DNA from 3 places in the Geobacillus sp. YF-1 genome. Region 2 is predicted to be linked to each of the others. Evidence: riboswitches for the same ligand, from Rfam matches in the RefSeq annotation. Region 2 holds a riboswitch; each other region holds the start of a gene.

Region 1 (7,380 bases), 150 kb from region 2:
TTCCCCGACTTCCGCTTTTTTCGTTGAATGAACGAGCCATTCATTGCCGTTTTCATCATAGCCGCAAATTTCATAATGAACGCCGCGGAACAGCAGCGAATCGACGCGAATGACGATTTGGCTGTCTTCCGGTGCGGCGAGCTCCAAATCTTCCGGGCGAATGACAACATCAACCGGTTCGTTGGGCGCAAAGCCGCGGTCAACGCAGGCAAACTGTCGGCCGGCAAATTCGACGAGAAAGTCTGCGATCATGCGCCCCGACAAAATGTTCGATTCGCCGATGAAATCAGCGACAAACCGATTGACCGGCTCATCGTAAATCTCTTTCGGCGTCCCAAATTGCTGAATTTTCCCTTTATTCAGAACGAAAATATAGTCGGACATCGCCAGCGCTTCTTCTTGATCATGCGTGACGAAAATAAACGTGATCCCCAGCCGGCGCTGCAATTCGCGAAGCTCGTACTGCATTTCCGTGCGCAGCTTCAAATCCAGCGCCGAGAGCGGTTCATCAAGAAGCAGCACTTCCGGCTCGTTCACGATCGCCCGGGCAATCGCGACGCGCTGCCGCTGGCCGCCAGACATTTCCTGAATGCGGCGGCGTTCATACCCTTCCAAGTTGACAAACCGGAGCGCTTCCTTCACCTTTTGGCGAACGTCCGCTTCTTTCATTTTTTTCACCCGCAAACCAAAAGCGACATTTTCAAACACATCCAAATGCGGAAACAAGGCGTAATCTTGAAACACCGTATTGACTTGCCGCTTGTTGGGCGGAACGTGATTCATCGGCTTCCCGTGAAAATAAATCGTCCCTTGCGTCGGTTCAATAAACCCGGCGATCAACCGCAAAATCGTCGTCTTCCCACATCCGGACGGACCTAGCAGCGTATAAAATTTGCCTCGCTCCATCTCGAAACTGACATCGTCCAATACCGCTGTCCCATCGTATTCCTTCGTCACATGGTCAAAGCGGATGATTGCTTGTCCGTTCACTTTCAGCCCCCCATCTTCATCATATCCATCATTCCTAATTAGAACACAGCAGGGATGAAAGCGCAACGGAAAACAATGTCGGATCCCTTGATTGGAAACACGCTTTTTGATCGTTCAGATTTCACGATGATTTCTCCGTTTCAGATCCGCCGCTTGGGCGTGTAAGCGATACGATGCGCGAGTCAGGAAATCGCTCTTGATGAACGTGGGAAGCGATCAAATAAGCCGCCTCGTGGTCCTGTTGGATCCATTCGGTCAACCGATCGCGGCTCACCATATCAAGAGAATTGAAGGGCTCATCCATCAGATACAATTCCACTGGACGTGCCAACGAAATCGCAACATGCAACTTTTGCCTTGTGCCTAGTGAATACTGGTCCACCGGAAGCGCCAGCATCTCCTCCATCTTCAACAAGCGGCACAATTCTTTGGCTTTATGAGTGTACTGTCGATCCAACTTCCATAAAAGGCGGAAGCATTCAATATTTTCATAGCCAGTCAACTTCGAAAACATCACGGTCTCCGAAGTCACATAAGACAAATGGGCGCGCATGTCGGAAAGCTGAATGGGACGGCCTTTATAAAAAGCTTCATAGTGCAGCTCGCCTTTAGTGAGCAATCCCGAAATAATATGCAAAAGCGTCGTTTTCCCCACTCCGTTTGGGCCTGTGAGGAGCACCTTCTCTCCCGGGAAAATGGAAAATGAAAATTGCTGAAAAATCGTTGTTCCCCCATCATAGCGATACGTCAAGTTTTGTAGCGAAAACAACGGATCCATCCTTTGTTCTCTCCCTTATTTTCTCTATTCTTTTTCCACTATGATTCAATCGCTTTGCATTTACACCTCTCACCCATGAGACACCGTTGCCTCCAAGCCGGCGGAGAGAATGAGCAGCACAACCGCCACCAAAAACAAAAAGAGGATATCGCGTATATAGAGCGGTTCCGTTTTTTCCCCCCTCGCTCTTTGCTTCACAATGTGAAGAAATCGCCATGTTTCATATCCTAATGTACAAAACAAAAGATGTCCCATTATTTCCGGAACGGCATGGGGGAAAACTCCTGTCATCAACGGATGCCAACCATAGCCTTTGGCGACTCCTTTCACGATCACTCCGAGCATCGCAGCATGATAACCAAGATAAAGAGTATTAGCCATTCCTAACGTCAGCCATCCGCCGACCATCAAAATGACCCCAACCATCAAGTTGTGCCCGAAAGTAGCCCAAAACGCCATGGAAGTCGGATGAATGACAAGTTTTTGCGAAAAAATCCCTGCCCCCAATGCAAAGCAGACAACATACACCCCTAGTGACAATAAGAAATACGGGAAATGAGTGTGAATGGCTCGCTTGATCATCATCAATGCCCCCTCACATGCGCCGCGCATATCGAGAACTGTGCCACAATACAAGGTAAAGCATCACGACAAACAAACCGCTGTACCACGCCCAACTCCAACCTTTCAAGAGCATAAAAAAGGCCGAAACGAGCGATGAAAAGGTGGTGATGTAAATTAACAAGCGATGAAACGAATGATTTCCAGCTGCAATCAACATATACCCTGCATAATCACGCGGAGATGTCAATGCCGCTTGTTCACCGCTGGCTAAAACAAGGCAGAACACTTCATAATCGGTGCGCAAAATCCGTTTCACAACAAACGGATAGGCGGGCAGCATCAGTATCGCTCCGATTACCGCCCACACCCCTCGCTGCACTCCCGATAATCCGATATATTCGATAAACAGCCATCCGCTGCGATCAGGCATGGGTAACTCCCTAATCGCTCAAGCAGCGTCCATTTCGCTTCAATTAACGATCCAAGGGGAGGCGGAGAAAGAAGCCGAAAAACAAGGAGACGCTCCATTTCGCTTTCAAACTGAAAAATGTCTGGAAAGGCATCGGTCATGGCTCGCAACGTCCCTGTCATGACCAAGTATACTTCGAACAGAAACAAAAACAAAAGGATCGCTCCGTTGTGAACGGCCGCCAACAGCGGCAAATTCGCTCCAGCAACCAAGAACAATTCCCCTGGCAGAAACAGCGTCCAAGGCGGCTTGGCCAACTCCTTTGCTTTGCGCATGAACAGACAAAGATCCTTATATAAAATCGCATTGTTCGTGCCGCGAACCACTAATACCTCAATGGCACGCAGCTGCCATGAATACAGCTTATCCATCGCCTTGCTGGAATGAGAGGCGCGAAGGAAAGGAAAACAAAGCAGTGCCAACAGTACAAACCCAGCTCCAACAAGTGATAAAGCAGTGCTTGAAAAGGACCATCCTTCCCCTAAGTGGGCCATGCGTTGATAAAATTGCTGTTGCCAGTGAGCAACGTAATCATCCATATGCGCAAGATAAGAAAGCGACAACCCATACATCCGAACCGCTTGGCGGGACAATTGCAACAGCGGCATTATCGCCGCAAGCACAGCATACCCGATCGCCAATGAGGCCATGCGAAAGAACAAAGCTGAACATACACGAGCCGCTCTAGTTGTTGAACCGCGCATCATATGCGATATGACATACAGAAGCAGCACCATCGCTTGCCCAAGCCATACCCACACCGCTCCTCTCACCCCAAACTTGGCGATCAAGCCGACAGAGGGAGGGAGAAACAACGGCGATAGACGCAGCAAAGACACCGCATAGTGAAGGCCTAGCAACCGCCTCCATACGTGATCATCCCGCACACTAGACAACCGCAAATAGTCAAAATGGTAGCGGCGCTCCAACGCCTCTTTTGACTCCAGCGAAACCCCGATTAAAGGACCGACCGATAAAAAGAAAAGAATCAACATCGTCACAACAGGACGAAACATCATTGTCGATCGAAAACAGATCACTGCAACGAGCGCCGACGAAATGAGCCATTTCGTCGCTTCCAACAACAACAGTGTCGTCCGCGGGGAAAACGGTGATTTTCGCTGTAAAGGGGCGATACTGCTTCGCTGTTTTTGGAGATACCATAGCCATACGAGTCTCACGGCTCTTCCCCCTTTCATCTCATAGGAACGGCAGGGGCCTTTCTCCTCCTGCCGGTTTCCATGTTACCATGCAATTGCCGCTTTTTTTCCCCGCTCAGCCACGATTTTTTTTCACCGTTGCTACAAACGCTGACCAACCAATTTCCAAAATGGCATCGACTCCGCCTGACAAAATCGCAGTAATTCCAAGAATCATCGAAACGAGCGTGGAGCCGGTCAGCACGATCGAAACAACAGTTGTAGCAACTGCTTGCGACACGCCGAGCGTTCCGGCAATAAGCGTGAACTACTCGGATTTCAAATCCGATCGGACTTTATTTTATTTTCCGCAATAAACGCGAATAAACGATCCCATAAACAAGAACGGCCGCAATCAATGCGATTTTTCCCCACATTGGCGTCTTAGCCGCTTTTAAGCCAAAGGCAAGGACAATAAACAACACAAACGGCAGGCTAATGAGAATAAAATACGGCCACGACCATCGTTTCATTTCTTTCACTCCTGTCTGTGACGCCATTTCTATTAAATTCCTTGTTACCATCATCCATTTTTTTATTGTACACTTTGACTCTTAAAAAAAAGAGAAATGGGTTGACGTTTTTCGTCTTTTTTTAACATATTTCGACATTTTTTTGTGCTATCGAAACAAAAGGCTCTTCACTAAAAGTTGTACTTGATTTTTTTCATGACACATCTTAACTTAATGCATCCACGAAAGAACAGAAGCCAATCATTTTTTGCCTACACCTGTTCAGAGAAGTGCACGTTGTGGTGATGAACCAAGCAAAAAAGCAATTGGTAAGAAATTGGTGTCAGCGCAAGGAGATGTTCAATAGCCAAAACACAATAGAGTGTGTGACAACGGTTTTTCACCAGCCTCAATCGAAAAACAGCGCATGGCTTCGTTGAACATCGGCCACTGGAGAATGTCTTTCCCTGCTGAACGTTCGATTGGCAAGCAAAGAGAAAACATCGATTGCCCGCATGGCGGCAGGTGTTTGTAGCGCTATTTCCGATTTTTACAATCATACTATAGATGAGCAAATTCGCTAACACAAATTGACAACTAAACAAAAAAGGAGACATAACAAAAAACAGCTCCATGTCGCCTAAGGGGTGCCCTGTTTGTCTCTTAGGGTATGGAAATTACTGAAAAATACTCATCTACAGAATCATACAAGAGTTCCTTCTCCCTTGATCGGGCAAATCTTTGGCAAATTTCTTGCTTCACTGTATTGAATAATTTCAAAAAATACATTAAATTATATAGTAATCACCCAAACGGGACGATACAATTGGATACGAATTTTCTTATCAAGAGAGGGGGAGGGACTGGCCCAGTGAACCCTCAGCAACCTGGCCGCGGCCAAGGTGCTAAATCCAGACAGGCAGCAGCCTGGAAGATAAGAAGAAGCGAACGGAAAGTCTTCTTCTTATGGAAGACTTTTTTCTTTTACTTGCCAAGAAACGGGGGAATGGAACATGGGATTGCTTGATGAGCTGAAACAACGCGTGCTGATCGCCGACGGGGCGATGGGGACGCTTCTCTATTCGCATGGGGTTGACCGTTGTTTTGAAGAATTGAATCTATCGAAACCGGAAGACATCGTCCATATTCACGAAGCCTATATCGCCGCGGGCGCCGACGTCATCCAGACGAATACCTACGGCGCCAACTATGTGAAACTCGCCCGCTACGGCTTGCAAGATGAGGTGCCGGCCATCAACCGGGCGGCGGTGCGGCTCGCCAAACAAGCCGCCAACGGTCGGGCGTACGTGCTCGGGACCATCGGCGGACTGCGCACGTTAAACAAAAGCGCCGTGCCGCTTGATGAAGTGAAGCGGACGTTCCGCGAGCAACTGTTTGTCTTGCTCGCCGAGGGGGTCGATGGCGTGCTGCTCGAGACGTATTACGATTTAGAAGAGTTGGAGACGGTGCTCGCCATCGCCCGCAAAGAGACGGACTTGCCGGTCATCGCCCATGTGTCGCTCCATGAAGTGGGCGTCTTGCAAGACGGCACGCCGCTCGCTGACGCCCTCGCCCGCTTAGAAGCGCTTGGCGCCGATGTCGTCGGGCTCAACTGCCGGCTCGGGCCGTACTATATGCTTCAATCGCTCGAGGAAGTGCCGCTGCCAACGCACGCCTTTTTATCGGCGTACCCGAACGCGAGCCTCCCCGACTATCGCGACGGCCGGCTCGTCTATGAGACGAATGCCGAATACTTCGAGGAAACGGCGAAAGCGTTTCGCGACCAAGGGGTGCGGCTGCTCGGCGGATGCTGCGGCACGACGCCGAACCATATTGAAGCGATGGCGCGGGCGCTGCAAGACCGGACGCCGGCAACGGAAAAAACGGTCAAACGGCGCGCCGTGTCGGTGTCGGTCCAATCCGACGCCCCATCGGCAGCGACGCCGCTTCCCGAACTTGTCCGCGCCCGCCGCTCGGTGATCGTCGAGCTCGATCCCCCGAAAAAATTGGGCATTGACAAATTTCTCGCCGGGGCGAAAGCGCTCCATGACGCCGGCATTGACGCGCTGACGCTGGCTGACAACTCGCTCGCCACACCGCGCATCAGCAACGCCGCCGTCGCGACCATCATCAAAGAGCGGCTCGGCGTCCGCCCGCTCGTGCATATTACGTGCCGCGACCGCAACTTGATCGGTCTGCAGTCGCACTTGATGGGCCTGCATACGCTCGGCATCACCGACGTGCTCGCCATTACCGGCGACCCGTCAAAAATCGGCGACTTCCCGGGAGCGACATCGGTGTACGATTTATCGTCGTTTGATTTAATCCGCTTGATCCGCCAGTTTAATGAAGGATTGTCGTATTCGGGCAAACCGCTCGGACAAAAAACGAACTTCTCGATCGGCGCAGCGTTCAATCCGAACGTCCGTCACTTGGATAAGGCCGTCGAACGGATGGAGAAAAAAATTCAATGCGGCGCCCACTATTTCTTGACCCAGCCGATTTATTCGGAAGAGAAAATCGTGGCCGTGTACGAAGCGACGAAACATTTGGACGCGCCGATTTACATCGGCATTATGCCGCTTGTGAGCGCGCGCAACGCCGAGTTTTTGCATCATGAGGTGCCGGGCATTACGCTGTCCGACGACATTCGCGCCCGCATGGCCGCCTGCGGCGACGACCCGGTGCGGGCGGCGCGCGAAGGAATCGCCATCGCCAAAGCGCTCATTGATGCGGCGTTCGACTTGTTTCACGGCATTTATTTCATTACGCCGTTTTTGCGCTACGACATGACCGTGGAGCTCGTCCGCTACATTCACGAAAAAGAAGCGGCTGCGAAAGAAAGGAAGGTTGTTCATGGCTGACCTCATCTTCGAACAACAGCTGCAGCGAAAAATTCTTGTCATCGACGGCGCCATGGGCACCATG
Region 2 (7,380 bases):
CGAACACAAACTCCGGCTGCCCGGAAAACAAGCCGCTGTGCAGCTGCTCATGAAGGCGTTCAAGCACGTCGTTTGGCTCCACTTTCAAATAAATGACGTTGCTGGTCGGGTAAAACGAGCTGAATTTCGTCACTTTGATCGGAATTGGAGGCGTTTTCGCTGCGATGCGATGCAGCTCCTTTGCCATCGCCTTCAACTTCTCCTCGTCCGCCTCAAACGGATATTTCAATGTAATGTGCGGCGGGATGAGGGCGTAATGGCTGTCATACCGCTTCCGGTAGGAGTTGGCGAAATCTTGGATTCGTTTGGACGGAAAGATGACAATGCCGTATTTCATTTCAATTCCCCTCCTTGAGATGGTTATCGTTGGACGGCTACAGCGTCAAAATCGTCGATAGCGCCCGAGGCACATCGGGCTGCCAATGCGTCCACGCATGGCCGCCGGCAAACTCATGGTACGTATAGGCAAACCCTTTTTCGACCAACAAATCTCGCGCCTTTCGATTCGGGGTCACAAAGTCGCGCACTTGTCCGTCTGTCGTTTTTACAGCCGTTTCTTCCGAGCCGACGGAATGGTAAATGGCGAGCAGCGACGGATCGCGGAATGAGCGAATGAGCGCCAAGAGCGAATCATCGATGTAGGGGGACTGCATGGCGATTTTTCCGAATGTATGCGGATACAACAGTCCGGCGGTCAACGATACGGTCCCGCCGAGCGAATCACCGATGAGCGCCCGGCCTTTGCCCATTTGATACGTCGGCAGTTCGCGGTCCAAAAACGGCACGAGTTCATGGGCTAGAAAGCGGAGATACGCTCCGTGCTTCGTTCCCGATGGATGATACTTTTCATAGCGGTCGTTTACATTCCGATACGGAATACCGACGACGATCGTGCGGTCAATCGTGCCGTTGGCCATTAACGTTTCGACAGCCGTTTTCATTTTTCCGTACATAAAGTAATCTTTGCCATCTTGAGCGATTAATAAAGAATATTTGTAAAGCGGGGAAAAATTGCTTGGCAAATAGACGAGCAGTTCGATTTTCTCCTGAAGCTCCCCGCTATATAGCGCGTAATCGCGCATCGTTCCTGCTGTCATGACCATCCTCCAGTGAAAGCGCAAGTTCATCTGTTATTGTAACATATTTGTACAAAAAATGTTAATCAAGGGCTCGAATTTTTTGTGAATTTGCCGAGTGATGCGCAGCGAAAAAAAGACTTGCAAAAACCGCTGGAATGCGTTACATTTCTTAATAAATAAAATTGCAACAAAATTGAATACCCATCCTGTTCTTATCGAGAGAAGCGGAGGGAACTGGCCCAATGAAGCTTCAGCAACCAGCCGCCCGGCGGCCAGGTGCTAAATCCAGCGAATTGAGCATTCAATTCGGCAGATAAGAAGAAGCATGACCATGTGTATGGAAAAGTCTTCTTCTTGGAAGACTTTTTTTATTTTCCTTTGTTTCGGCGGCCGTTTTGCCGACCTGTGAGTCGGGGCGGCAGCGAAGCGCTCGGCTGTCGAGACAAGCAGCGAAGTGTTTGGGCGCTGCGGCCGCCGGTCGTTGGGCAAGAGGAATTTTTTTACAGAAGGAGAGAGATGAGATGGAGAAACTGGAGACGTTGTTAGCGCAAATCGGAAACCGGAGCGAAACCGTGACAGGAACGGTCAACCCGCCCGTCTATTTTTCGACCGCCTACCGCCATGCCGGCATCGGGGAATCGACCGGGTTTGACTACATCCGCACCGGCAATCCAACGCGCAAAATTGTTGAGGAGGCGATCGCGAAGCTGGAAGGCGGCGATCAAGGCTATGCGTTCAGCTCCGGCATGGCCGCCATTCAGACGGTGCTCGCCTTGTTTGAGAGCGGAGATGAGTTTCTCGTATCGGCCGACCTTTACGGCGGCACGTACCGTTTGTTTGAGCGCGGCTGGCGCAAGTACGGTCTTCGGTTCCATTATGTCGATTTTACCGATCTCAATGCGGTGGAAGCGTGTATCAGCGAAAAAACGAAGGCGATTTTCTTGGAAACGCCGACAAACCCACTGATGCACGAGACCGATATTTCCGCGGTCGCCCAGCTTGCCCAACGGCACGGGCTATTGTTGATCGTGGATAACACGTTTTACACTCCGGTGCTCCAGCGCCCGATTGAACAAGGAGCCGATATCGTCCTCCACAGCGCCACGAAATATTTAGGCGGCCATAACGATGTGTTGGCCGGCTTGGTCGTCGCCAAGGGAGAAGCGCTTTGTCAACGCTTGGCCGAGTACCATAACGCCATCGGCGCCGTCTTGTCCCCGTTTGACTCTTGGCTGCTGATCCGCGGGATGAAAACGTTGGCGCTAAGGATGCGCCAGCATGAAGAAAACGCCAAGCGCATCAGCGCCTTTTTGCGCGAACATGAAGATGTGACCGACGTCTTATATCCAGGAAGAGGTGGGATGCTGTCGTTCCGGATTGCCGATGAAAAGTGGGTGAACGGATTTTTAAAAAGCTTGCGCCTTATTACGTTCGCGGAAAGCCTAGGCGGGGTTGAAAGCTTTATCACGTATCCGGCGACACAGACGCACGCGGACATTCCGGAAGACATCCGCATCCGAAACGGCGTCTGCAACCGGCTGCTCCGCTTCTCGGTCGGCATTGAGCACGCCGATGATTTAATCACCGACTTGGCGCAAGCGTTCAAAAACATGAAAGAGGTGTGAGCGATGGAACGGGAATGGTCGTTTTCGACAAAACTGCTCCATAACGAATGGAAAGTCGACCGCGCAACCGGGGCGGTGAGCGTGCCGATCCAGCACGCCTCCACGTTCCATCAGTTCGATTTCGACTCATTCGGAAAATACGACTACAGCCGCTCCGGCAACCCGACGCGCGAGGCGCTTGAGGAGACGATCGCCGCCTTAGAAGGCGGTGTGCGCGGGTTCGCGTTCGCCTCGGGCATGGCCGCCATCTCCACGGCGTTGTTGCTCCTGTCCAAAGGCGACCATGTGCTCGTAACCGAAGACGTCTACGGCGGCACGTACCGGATCGTCACCGAAGTGCTGAGCCGGTTTGGCATTGACTATACGTTCGTCGATATGACCGATCTCAAGGCGGTGGCGGAAAACATCCGGCCGAACACGAAAGTCATTTATATGGAAACGCCGTCCAACCCGCTGTTAAAAGTGACCGACATTCGCGCTGTCGTCGAGCTGGCGAAAGCGCACGGCTGTTTGACGTTTTTGGATAATACGTTCATGACCCCGGCGCTGCAGCGGCCGTTGGATCTCGGTGTCGACGTTGTCCTCCACAGCGCGACGAAGTTTTTAGCCGGCCATAGCGACGTCGTCGCCGGACTGGCGGTCGTGAAAGACGAGGAGCTTGGCAAACAGCTGTACAAATGGCAAAACGCCTTTGGCGCCGTCCTCGGCGTCCAAGACGCGTGGCTTGTGCTTCGGGGGCTAAAAACGCTTCACGTTCGCCTGAAACAGTCGTCCGCATCGGCCATGGCCATCGCCGAGTATTTGCTCCGCCATCCGAAAGTAGAAGAGGTATATTATCCGGGATTGGCGAACCATCCGGGCCATGACATTCAACGCAGCCAAGCGGCGGGGTTTGGCGCTGTGCTGTCGTTCCGCTTGGCCGATGAAGAAGCGGCCCGGACGTTCGTCCGCCACGTCCGCCTGCCGGTGTTCGCCGTCAGCCTTGGGGCGGTCGAATCGATTTTGTCGCACCCGGCGAAAATGTCGCACGCCGCCATGCCGAAGGAAGAGCGGCTGCGGCGCGGCATTACCGACGGCTTGCTGCGGCTGAGCGTCGGACTTGAGGATGTCAACGATCTGATCGCCGATGTTGAGCAGGCGCTGTCGTTTGTGAAAGAACGGCCGTCGATTTCGGCGCGCTAAAAGGCGGCGAACGAAAGCTCCGTTGTCGTGGGGGAAGTGATGAAATGGTCATCACGCAAATCTATCCCTGCGCCAGTGCCAACGCCGGCCGCGCCCGGAAGTGGTGAACATGGTCATCACACAAAGCGTGAAAAGACGGTGAACCAAAGCCCCGTCTGTCGCCGTGCCGCCGTTTTTCCGCCGGCCGATGCCGAGGGCGCTCCAATCGTTCAACGTTGTCATCGCAAAACGGAGGGGGAACCACTGCGTACAGCGCAGCGGTTGACGCCCATTCCCCCTCAGCACGAAACCGCCATGGAGCGCCTTCGCTCGGCCGTAAACAGCACACCATCCCCGCGCCTCCCGTCAAAACGGCAGCCTTCGCCGAAGAATAGCGCCGCCGCGCCACTGGGCAATACGAAACCATCCAGCGCCGTTGCCCCCGCTCTTGCTTGAACCGTTCCACCACCGATTGTTTGTTTAGGAGGCCGGAGATTTACTCGCGCAACCGCTTCTTCGGATCGTTTCTCAAGTAGAAAAAACTTGCTGCATCAGCCTCTATGTTCACGCGTTCCATCGCCGATTAAGGCAAACAGCGGGTTTTCACCAACCTTTTAGAAGGGCGGTGAAAAACCGCTGATTCCTTTCATCAATGGGAGAATGAGCGAAAAGCAGGACCGATGTAACAAGGTTTTTCTAATTGAGAAATAACATGGTAAAGCCGTATCCATGATTAAATCACCAGCCTCTTAGGGGAAGGCCGCTTTCCCTTTCTCAAACTGAACAGCGATTTTTTAAAAAAAGTTATTGACAACGTGTATGCTCGTCTATATAATTAAAAATGTGTTCGATAGCGGACAACAATATACGATTCCGTAGCTCAGCTGGGAGAGCGCCACCTTGACAGGGTGGAGGTCGCTGGTTCGAGCCCAGTCGGAATCATCAAGTGAAATCCCTTGAGCCATAAGGCTTCAAGGGATTTTTTATTTGCTGCATCGCTTCGTTATTTTTGGTGTCTTTGGTAACTTGGTGTGATTTTTGGATAAAACTTTATTGGCTCTTCACCACGAGTTGTACTTGAGATTTTAAGATCAGTATGCATATGGAAAATAGAGGGTACAAAAAATGCGAATTTTCCGGTATGGTAAAGGTGACGAAATCAAACCATGGAGGAAAATTCGCATGTACTCTCAGTTTATCGAAGAACTCATCGATTGACCAGGTGTTTTGATTCAAAAGGTGTGAAAAGAAGAACGTTGGATTTTCAAACGTTCTCTACCCGAACAATGCCCGTTATGTCCTGTCTGCTTAAAGCGCACGATCAAAATGACAGAAAAAGAGAAGCCATGGATGCATGGCTATATAAGAGTTGCAATTTTGTTTTACAGGGCATTGTTCGCTCTTCTTGTCACTGTGCCAGCTTGTCAGGTGATAAAGATGGGGCATGGAGATCGGAAATTCTTTGTCATTACGATGCTCAAGACGAACCGGACTCTCTATCCGAAAGGCATCTCCGTCCAAGCGAAGGAGTTTGCCCGCTATATCGAGCCCAACGACACCCGCCTCGTCACGGTGGGGAAGGAACGTTACCGCGTGTATCGCTACGAGGGAGCGATCCATGGCCTCGAGGATGCGGTGGTGCGGCTGGCTTGGAAGGCGGATCAACCGATGACGCCAGATCACTTGAGCACCGACCGGGAGCTAGGCGATGAAGAGATCTTGCGTTACGATGCCCTGCGCTGGACGATCGAATGCGGTTTCCGGCAGGCCAAAGACCAGCTGAAGCTTGATGGGTACTGTGTTCGCCACGTTCGGTGAAACGGTATTGGGCCGTGGTGCTGTTCGCCTGCGTATATAACAGCATCGCCGAATCTCAGCAAGATCTCTCTTCCGGCCTGGAGCTTCTTCGGTCTCGGAAAGGGCACAGCGTCGTCGAGTTCATCGATGACGCCGCAAAGCAAGAGATTCCTATTGATGTGATCAAAAAACAGCTCCATGTTGCCTAAGGGGTACCCTGTTTGTCTCTTAGGGCATGGAAATTACTGTAATGAAAAATGCTCATCTACAGTTATTCAATTTAGGAAACTCTTTTCCATTAACAAACAAATAATATTTTCGTACTGCATTTTGATAGGCATTATGATATTCCTTATCATTGAGCTTCTCTTGAATTTGAAGCAACAAATTGTACATAGCTTTATCATCTTTTACAATGTTGTCTAAATCGACGTTAAGCTCTCTTTCAACCCTCAGCGCTCTTGCCACTCTTGAGTTAACGGCTTTCACTTTGCTTTTAATATTACTGTCGTTAATCAAGTAATTTCTAAATTCTTTCTCTCTCATTCTTATTCCCTCCATCTAATTTTTAGGATCATCACCATAACGTGTACTTGACAAGTGAGACTTCTTTTCGTGTTACCATGTATAAAATCGTTGATTTACTGTCTTTTACTTCCATAAGGAAGTATGGCATGTTTTGAAACAGTCAAGTACAACTTGTGGTGAAGAGCCACTTTTTAATAAAGATACATGAAAAATGGATAAAATGGTAGCCTTATTTAGCAAATGAATGTTTACAGATTTTATTGTAATCGCTCTCGATGGTATTCGATTGCATTCGTTGTCTTTTTCAAGGTATCGATTTGTTTTTCCTGTCCTTTTTGTCATACAGGTGACGTGTGAATAAAAACGCTCAGGGAAAGATTGTATGCCATCAGTCAAATGCGAATGCTTACAGATTGATTAATGATCTTTGTGCGTTATTTATTAAATTTGATTGAAGCTTTGCTTATCTACAGTGATGTAGGTAAAAAAGTTTAGTAAAAAAATTGGATATCTGTTATAATGAATAATGGGCAAAAACTGAATGGAATGGGGTAATGCATATGGCAACGATTCGCGACATTGCTAAACAGGCGGGCTATTCAATTTCAACTGTCTCGAGGGTGTTGAACAATGATCCGGATCTTTCAGTATCCGAGGAGACGCGTGAGAAAATTTATGAAGTAGCAGAAAGGTTGAACTACCGCAAGAAAACTATCAGAAAAGTGATTCGTAATATAGCTTTTTTATATTGGTTTACGGATAAAGAGGAATTAGAAGATGTGTATTACAAAACAATGAGAATGGAGATAGAAAAGTTAGCGCAAGAGTTTAATCTAGAGCTACAGACTTATAAAATTTCAGATGGCATTGATCAAATTCCAAAGAACATTGAGGGGTTTATCGCTGTTGGAATTTTTTCCGATCAGGAACTTGAACGCCTGCGATCGATTACGACGAAAGGAGTGTTTATTGATTTATCACCCGACCCGAGCTGTTTTGATTCGGTGCGTCCAGATTTAACGCAGATCACTGAGCGGGCGATCGACTTCTTTCTTGAGAAAGGGCATCTAGACATCGGTTTTATTGGTGGGACGTATCCGAATCCGAATACAGGAAAGGATGAGATGGATTCGCGCGAGCGGGCGTTTCGAAATTATATGAAAGCAAAGGGCTTGCTCAAGGAAGAGTAT
Region 3 (7,380 bases), 460 kb from region 2:
CTCACCCCCGGCGCGGCGGCAGCGCTGATCGCATCCATGCAAATGGTCAACATCACGCCGTCATACGTTGAGGCAAATCGTTCGATCTGTTCATACGCTGCCTCCATCGGCCCCGCAGTCAGCTGTTCTTCCAGCATGTACTCGCATCCGTACCGCTGTGCATCCGCAAACAGCGCCGCCGTGTTGCCGAGCTTCTGAATGCCTAAGCAGCAATACCCCACCTGTTTGTCCTCATCCAAAATTTGCCGAAACATCGTCCCGGATGTCGGCCCGTTATCATACGGCCGCAAATCGAAATGAGCGTCAATGTTGATGATGCCAAGGCGGGCGTTCGGCCCAAGCGCTTCACGGACGCCCAAATAATGGCCATACGCCGTCTCATGGCCGCCGCCGATCACCACCGGCACCGCGCCGCTTCGCAGCAGGCGGGCGACGGCTTTGCCGAGTTCGGCTTGGCTTTGTTCGAGCTGTCCGTCCACGCAAACGACATCGCCCGCATCAAAGATGGACGCGCCTTGCGGAAGATGCCATGGCAGCCGCGCCAACGCCGCTTTCACAGCGGCCGGCGCCTCTTTCGCCCCTTGACGGCCTTGGTTGCGGCGCACGCCCTCGTCGCAGGCAAAGCCGATGAGAGCCGCTGCTCGTTCCATCGGCGCCAACGGCTGCGATAAATCCAACAGGCGGATGCGCTGATGGAGGCGAAACGCCCGTTCATCGCTCACACTGTCCACCCTCCCCGTCCAGCGGCTTTGCTCGGGTTGTTGATACATCGAACCATCTCCTTTCGACGATCAGCTACCTGTTTCTTTCGCTGCCGCTTTGCCGTTCTCCTTCTTGCAGGGGCAGAAAGAGGAAATCGCCTCTTTCCCGCGAATAAAAGAATACAGATCGACAACAGAAAGGGGGACACAGCATGAAATCAACCGTCAACTTGCATGACGTCATCGCCGGCCAAAGCGCGCCGCCGCCGTGCGATACAACGCTCGGCGTTCGCTTGACAGAAGCCCGGGACGGCTATGCGAAAGGAGTATGGAAGGTAAGCGAATCGCTGCTCAATGGAAACGGCGTCATTATGGGCGGGTTTGTCGGCGCGGCGGCCGATATCGTGATGGCGTATGCGGTGACGACCTTGCTTCGCGATGACCAAATGCACGCTTCGATCAACTTGCACACGACGTTTCATCGTCCGCTGGAAGCCGGGGAAGCGGAAATCGAGGCGCTAGTGGAAAAACCCGGGCGAACGGTCGTTTATGTGACCGCCACCGTGCGGCAAAACGGCAAAGAGGTGGCGAGCGCCACGTCATCCGTGCTCATCATGGAAAAACGATGAAGGTCATTCGTGCGAGCGGGTCATGGACAGGATTCCGAAAGAAAGCCAAACAGGCTGGTGAAAAACGGTTGTTTCTTTTGAACAATGGGGGAGCGTGTGAAAGACGCTCCTGATGCGACAGGGCTTTTCTATTTGAGAGGCGAGGCCGGTAAGCGGCCTGTCTCCTTAAATCACCGCCCCTCAAAACCTACTGGAAAGAAAGCGGCATTTCGGACAACGGCTCCGGCCGCCTTGGCCCTTCACAACGGGCAGGGGGAATGATGATGGGCTTTGCCCGCCAGCGCGAGCCGAACTGCAGGGGGCGCTCAGTTCCTAACCGCCCTCGGCGGCAAAGCGCCGAAGAAAGCGCTGCCAAAAACAGCGGCTTTTCGGCGCTTTTTGCTGTTTGTTAAGGGCGGACAAACGTTTTCGGCATCACAACGGCGACGACTTGCCCGCGGGCGCATAATTCACCGTTCGCGAACACTTCGGTGTCAACTTGCCATTTTTTCGGATGAATTTCCGTCACCGTGCCGATGGCCACAAGCGGCACCCCGTGCGGCGTCGGTTTGAGAAAATCGACGTGCAGCGAAGCGGTGACAAAGCGCGGCGGCGTCTCCCCGCTGCCCGGCTCATGGCCGTTTTTCCGGTGCAACGCCAGCGCCGCTGAACCGGTGCCGTGGCAGTCGATGAGCGAGGCGATCAATCCGCCGTACACAAATCCAGGGATGGCTGTATGTTCGGGGCGCGGCGTGTATACGGTCACCGTCTTGTCCCCTTGCCATCCGGTGCGGAAATGGTGGCCCGTCTCATTCAAACGGCCGCAGCCATAGCACCAAGCGAATTCATCCGGATAGTCGTCTTGAATGGCGTGAACGATCGTTTCTTCCACTACACATCTCCCCCTCTCTTTTTCTAGTATACCATTGAATAGAGAGAACGACGACTCTTATTTAGGAAGATGGCTGCTTAGTGATGGACAAGACTGGCGAGAGAATGCGCGGCACGAGGCCCTAACGGCCAGACGGCAAATGCATAGGCGGTCCAAACAGCGGACCGCCCGTGTTTATTGTGCAGATCGCTCCGGCTCGTAAAATTCGATCCATTCCCCGTCCGGGCCGAGGAAAAACAAATATTTCGCCCCGTTCGGAAGCTCGGTAATGTCCTCCCAAACGAGTGGAACGCCAAGCGACACGAGCCGCTCTTTCTCTTGCTCAATGCCTTCGACCGTAAATGCGACGTGATGCACTTTTCCTTCCGTCGGCAAATCCGGATTGTATCCTTCGATGAGTTCGACGATGACTTGCCCGTCAAGCCCCAAAAACGCCAGTTTCATCGTCCCGTTCGTATGAATCATCTCGCTGAGCAGCTCGAGGCCGACGACGTTTTGATAAAATGCTTTCGATGTTTCGATATCTTTCACTTGGATGCCGACGTGTTCAAATTTTTTGACTGCCATTCGCTGTTCTTCCTTTCTCTCATGTTCTACAATTCAATGGAAAACACAGCCCGCAAATACGGGGTCATTCGCGGTGGAAAAATGTCCTTTTTTCCTAGCTCCATCCATACATAGCGGTCAAGAGCATACGGTCCTTCCGCTTTCCATTCCTCCGCCTCATCGTTCGTCAGCACGATGGAAAACATCGTTCCTTGCGCTTCCCCATACAAATGGACATATCCGTCCCCGCGGTCGATATGCACCACCGCCTGCCGATCGAACCGGATGAGCTCCGTCCGCACGCAGCGCATGACGTGAACGGCAAACGTCGCCGCCGGCAAATGCGCTGCCATGCAAGCGCGGAGCGACAGTCGTTCGGCCACTGCTTCCCCCTCACCTCCCATCATCAAAAACCCCCCTTCCGCCTCGGAATGACGCGAAAGGGGGTGGCCGTTCTTATCATCCAAAGCGACATCGCTTTGCGGGTGTTAGCACCTTGCCAGCGGCAGGTTGCTGTGGGGTCATCAAGCCCGTTCTCTCGCCCACTCTTGATAAGACGTATGCAATTTGTCTTCTATCTTATCATACATCATCAAAGGCGGCAATCGTCATTGTTCGACTTCCGGCTGCTCGGACGTGACGCCGACATCTTTCCACGTCAGTTTCGATCCCGGATCGACCGTGAAGTTGGCGACGCGGTTGTTGACGGCATAAATGGCCGAACGATACAACGTCGGAATGACCGGAACTTCTTCGTTCATCAATTTTTGCCATTCACTGTAAATTTTCCGGCGATATTCTTTGTCAAACGCCTGTTCAGAATGGCCTTTTTCCAACAGTTCATCGTTTTTCTCATTCACCCAGCGCGAGTAGTTGAACATGACGTTCCGTCCATACAATCCGTATGGATCGACGTCCGTGCCCGTCCCCCACGCGGCTGCGTAAACGTCCACTTTCGGATCGTCTTTTTCGACCATATCATAGAAGGAGTTGAACTCCGCCAAGCGTCCGTCCACCAGCTGAACATCGAGGCCGACATCTTTCCAGCATTGCATATAAAATTTAGCCAACGGTTCAGCGATGTCCCCGCCGCTCATCGCCAAGAAGTTGATCTTGAATTTTTTGCCGTTCGGGTCTTCGCGGAGGCCATCGCCATCCACATCTTTATACCCCGCTTCATCCAACAATTGCTTCGCTTTTTCCGGATTGTACGTATACCCTTTGATCGAACTGTCATGATAGCCCGGGAACGACGGCGGAATGAGCGTGTTCGCCGGGAAGCGCAAACCATGATACAGGCGGTCGGCCACCTCTTGGTTGTTGATGGCGTACGCCATCGCTTGGCGCAGTTTTTTGTTTTGGAATTTCGGATTGTCCATGACGTTTTCCTGCTTTTTCGCATCCCAGTGGCCGAGTTTAAAGCCGATATAGTTGTACGCTAGGTCCACTCTGCCGATAAACTGAATGTTTTTCGTCCCTTTCGCGTTCAAATATTGGTCGGTCGGGAACTCGGCGACGTCAATTTCGCCTTTTTTCAGCGCTTGCAGGACGACTTGCGGGCTGACGACTTTCAAAATGACGCCTTCCAAGTTCGGTTTGCCGGCCCAGTAGTCATCATTGCGGACAAACTCGACCGACTCGCCCGGAACGATTTTCTTCACTTTGAACGGTCCGAAGCCGATCGGGTTTTTCCGGATTTTATCCGATTTCGCCAAGTCTTTGATCGGAATGTCTTTCAAGTAATGCTTCGGCAGCGGATACGCCCAAATGCCGGTCAACACCGACGGATTGGCCTGTTTCCATGTAATCGTCAACGTCTTTTTGTCGATGACTTTAATGCCGGAAATTTTATTCGCTTTGCCGCTATGATATTCTTCCATCCCGACGATGCCTTGGATGAGCGCATCGCCATAGCGGACGCCCGTGTAATCTTTACTGCCAATGACCAAATAGGCGTACTCCAAGTCTTCGGCGGTCACCGGCTGGCCGTCATGCCAGTTGACGTTGTCTTTGATGCGGATCGTCATCGTCTTTTTGTCTTTCGACAACTCGTATGTGGCAGCGCCGTCATTCGTAATCTCATAGTCGCTGTTCGTTCGGAAAAGCGACTCGTCAAAAAATTGCAAAATCTCCGCGTCGGGCGTTCCCGTGTAGAACGCATAGCTGAGCGTCCCTTCAAACGGCGTGTCGGACACAAGGCCGTATTTCAGCACGCCGCCGTCAATGATTTTCCCGTCGTTTTTCACCGTCATCGGGAATTTGCTGATGTCTTCCTTCTGAGCTGCCGGTTTTTCGTTGTTGTTGCCCTTTCCGCTCGTTGTGTCGGATTTGCCCGTGCACCCGGCGAGCACGAGCAAGAGCGCGGCGAGAGCCGCCAACCATCTTTGCTTCACATTTTCTCCCCCTTATCCTAATCGTTGTCTTGCATCAGCCGCACGTTTCAACGCTTGGCCGATGAAATTTATGCACAGCATCATCACTAAAATAAGCAATGATGCAGGCAACCAAACCCACCATTTGTTTTGCAGCACATCCGGATTGGTCGCGTAACTGACGAGCGTGCCCAAGCTCGGCGTGCTCTCCGGCAGCCCGAAGCCAAGATACGTGAGCCCAGACTCGATGCCGATGTTGCCCGCCAAATTTAACGTCAAATTGACGATAATGATCGAACTGAGGTTAGGCAAAATTTGAAAAATAATGATTTTCCAATCCGGCGTGCCGAGCGTTTTTGACGCGCTGACATAATCCAGCTCGCGCTCGGCCAGCGTTTTGGCGCGGATCAGCCGAGCTTTGCCCGTCCACAAAAACGCGCTCATGATCAAAATGAACGTCAATACATTATATTTAGGCACAATGGCGACAAAAACAATAACGAGCATCAAAAACGGCAGAACGAGAATGAAATCGATGATGCGCATAATGACATTGTCAATCCAGCCGCCAAAATACCCAGCAATCAGCCCGATCGCCAGCCCGATGAGGCCGGTAATAAGCGTAATGGCCAGCCCGATCGTAAACGAGTTGCGGGCGCCGATGATGAGCTGGCCAAACACGTCGCGCCCCCCGTAGTCTGTGCCAAGCCAGTGTTCCGCTGACGGCGGAGAATAGATGGAAAGAAAATCGACTTTCACGATTTCCTCTTGATCCAAAAAGAGTGACACGCCATAGACGATCGCCAAAAGGATTCCTAAAATGATGAGCGAGCCAAGCGCGAGCCGATCCCGAACTACCTCCCGCCACATGATCGAAAAGGCGGAAGGGCTTTTCTCGATGTTCGCTCCAGCCGGCGTTGGGTCGCTGATTTCCGCTTTCATGTCAGCCGTCTTCCTCCTTTCCTACTCAATCCGGATGCGCGGGTCGACCGCACTCAAAATGATGTCCGACAACAGCGTGCCCACGAGCGTCGCCAGGCCGGAAATCATGACGAGCGCCGTCACGACGCTGTAATCCCGCTGCATAATCGACTGCAAAAACAGCTGGCCAAGCCCCGGGTAGCTGTAGATCGACTCCAGAAACACGGAACCGCCGATAAGTCCGGTGATTTCATACCCTAAAAACGCCGCGATCGGCAAAAACGAATTGCGCAAAATATGGCGCCAATAGATATGCCGCTCCGGCACGCCTTTCGCCCGCGCCGTTTTTACGAAATCTTTCACTTTCGTATCGACGATTTCGCTGCGCAAATATTGAATCGTAATGACTGTGTTAATCAGCGCTCCCGACAACGCCGGAAGCATGAGATGGTTCAATTTGCTTAAATAGTAAGCGAGCGTCCCTTCCTCGACCTGAACGTCCACGCTGCCGCCGGTTGGAAACCAGCCAAGGTGAAAGCCAAAAACAAACAGCATGATCAAAGCAAAAATGAACAGCGGCGTGGCAAACCCGAGATAGCTGTAGCCGACGATCAGCTTATCAGCCCATGTATCTGTCCATCGCCCCGACACGATGCCGAGCGGAATGGCAATCAAGTACGTCAAAATTAAAATCGCCGCCGACAGCAACACTGTATTCCCGATCCGTCCGGCCAGCAGATCGGTGACCGGCTGCTGGTGGGTATAGGAAAGGCCGAGATCACCATGCAGCATGTTTTTCACCCAACGGATGTATTGAATATGTACCGGATCATTCAATCCAAGTTTTTCCTTCATTTCTGCCAGTGTTTTTGGGTCCATTTTTGGATTGGCCGCCAGCTGCCCCGTCAGCGCATCCCCAGGCATCGCCTTCGCCAGCAAGAAAATGAGGACGCTGAGCAAAAACAATTGCGGAATCATAATGAGGATTCGCCGTAAAATAAATTTCAGCATCTTCCCGTCCCCCTCTTTACGGAATGGCCACCGAGTGCGTCGGCGAAATCGGCTTGAGCGGGTGAGCCCGGCCGTTTTCATCAAAATAGCGCGAATACGACTGCTCGTATTCTTTTTCCACTTCGCGGCGAAGCGCCTCCTGCCGACCGCGTTCGCGCGGATCGGCGTTCGGAATGGCGGAGAGCAGCCGTTTCGTATAAATATGCTGCGGATTCGTGAAAATTTCCTCGCTCGTCCCTTCCTCCACGAGCCGGCCGCGGTACATAATGCCGATGCGGTCACACATATGCCGGATGATCCCTAAATCATGGCTGATGAACAAATACGTC

Evidence for each region. A riboswitch is a leader RNA that binds a small molecule or an ion and turns the genes downstream of it on or off. The one in region 2 is predicted to bind S-adenosylmethionine.
Region 1: it holds a riboswitch for S-adenosylmethionine, as region 2 does, so the genes downstream of both, ACTVIM_RS03610 (bifunctional homocysteine S-methyltransferase/methylenetetrahydrofolate reductase) here and ACTVIM_RS04415 (methionine biosynthesis PLP-dependent protein) in region 2, are expected to answer to the same signal.
Region 3: it holds a riboswitch for S-adenosylmethionine, as region 2 does, so the genes downstream of both, ACTVIM_RS06685 (hypothetical protein) here and ACTVIM_RS04415 (methionine biosynthesis PLP-dependent protein) in region 2, are expected to answer to the same signal.

Annotation. Positions count from the first base shown of each region.
Region 1 is NZ_CP199850.1:717,072-724,451, reverse strand. It holds gene ACTVIM_RS03645 (ABC transporter ATP-binding protein) at 1-990, opposite strand, end outside; partial or broken gene ACTVIM_RS03640 (ATP-binding cassette domain-containing protein) at 1,112-1,696, opposite strand; gene ACTVIM_RS03635 (stage II sporulation protein M) at 1,838-2,350, opposite strand; gene ACTVIM_RS03630 (hypothetical protein) at 2,364-2,699, opposite strand; gene ACTVIM_RS03625 (hypothetical protein) at 2,687-3,982, opposite strand; gene ACTVIM_RS03620 (uberolysin/carnocyclin family circular bacteriocin) at 4,077-4,241, opposite strand; gene ACTVIM_RS03615 (hypothetical protein) at 4,297-4,473, opposite strand; SAM riboswitch class I at 5,292-5,393, shown strand; gene ACTVIM_RS03610 (bifunctional homocysteine S-methyltransferase/methylenetetrahydrofolate reductase) at 5,466-7,316, shown strand; gene metH (methionine synthase) at 7,309-7,380, shown strand, end outside.
Region 2 is NZ_CP199850.1:862,150-869,529, forward strand. It holds gene ACTVIM_RS04405 (YjcG family protein) at 1-337, opposite strand, end outside; gene ACTVIM_RS04410 (alpha/beta hydrolase) at 375-1,103, opposite strand; SAM riboswitch class I at 1,289-1,399, shown strand; gene ACTVIM_RS04415 (methionine biosynthesis PLP-dependent protein) at 1,601-2,704, shown strand; gene metC (cystathionine beta-lyase) at 2,708-3,886, shown strand; gene ACTVIM_RS04425 (hypothetical protein) at 3,948-4,217, opposite strand; tRNA gene ACTVIM_RS04430 (tRNA-Val) at 4,735-4,807, shown strand; partial or broken gene ACTVIM_RS04435 (ISL3 family transposase) at 5,093-5,251, shown strand; partial or broken gene ACTVIM_RS04440 (IS701 family transposase) at 5,324-5,871, shown strand; gene ACTVIM_RS04445 (hypothetical protein) at 5,924-6,208, opposite strand; gene ACTVIM_RS04450 (LacI family DNA-binding transcriptional regulator) at 6,751-7,380, shown strand, end outside.
Region 3 is NZ_CP199850.1:1,320,043-1,327,422, reverse strand. It holds gene hutG (formimidoylglutamase) at 1-770, opposite strand, end outside; gene ACTVIM_RS06700 (PaaI family thioesterase) at 914-1,330, shown strand; gene ACTVIM_RS06695 (PaaI family thioesterase) at 1,719-2,201, opposite strand; gene ACTVIM_RS06690 (VOC family protein) at 2,376-2,768, opposite strand; gene ACTVIM_RS06685 (hypothetical protein) at 2,795-3,151, opposite strand; SAM riboswitch class I at 3,201-3,305, opposite strand; gene opp4A (oligopeptide ABC transporter substrate-binding protein) at 3,356-5,140, opposite strand; gene ACTVIM_RS06675 (ABC transporter permease) at 5,153-6,061, opposite strand; gene opp4B (oligopeptide ABC transporter permease) at 6,083-7,051, opposite strand; gene ACTVIM_RS06665 (ABC transporter ATP-binding protein) at 7,068-7,380, opposite strand, start outside.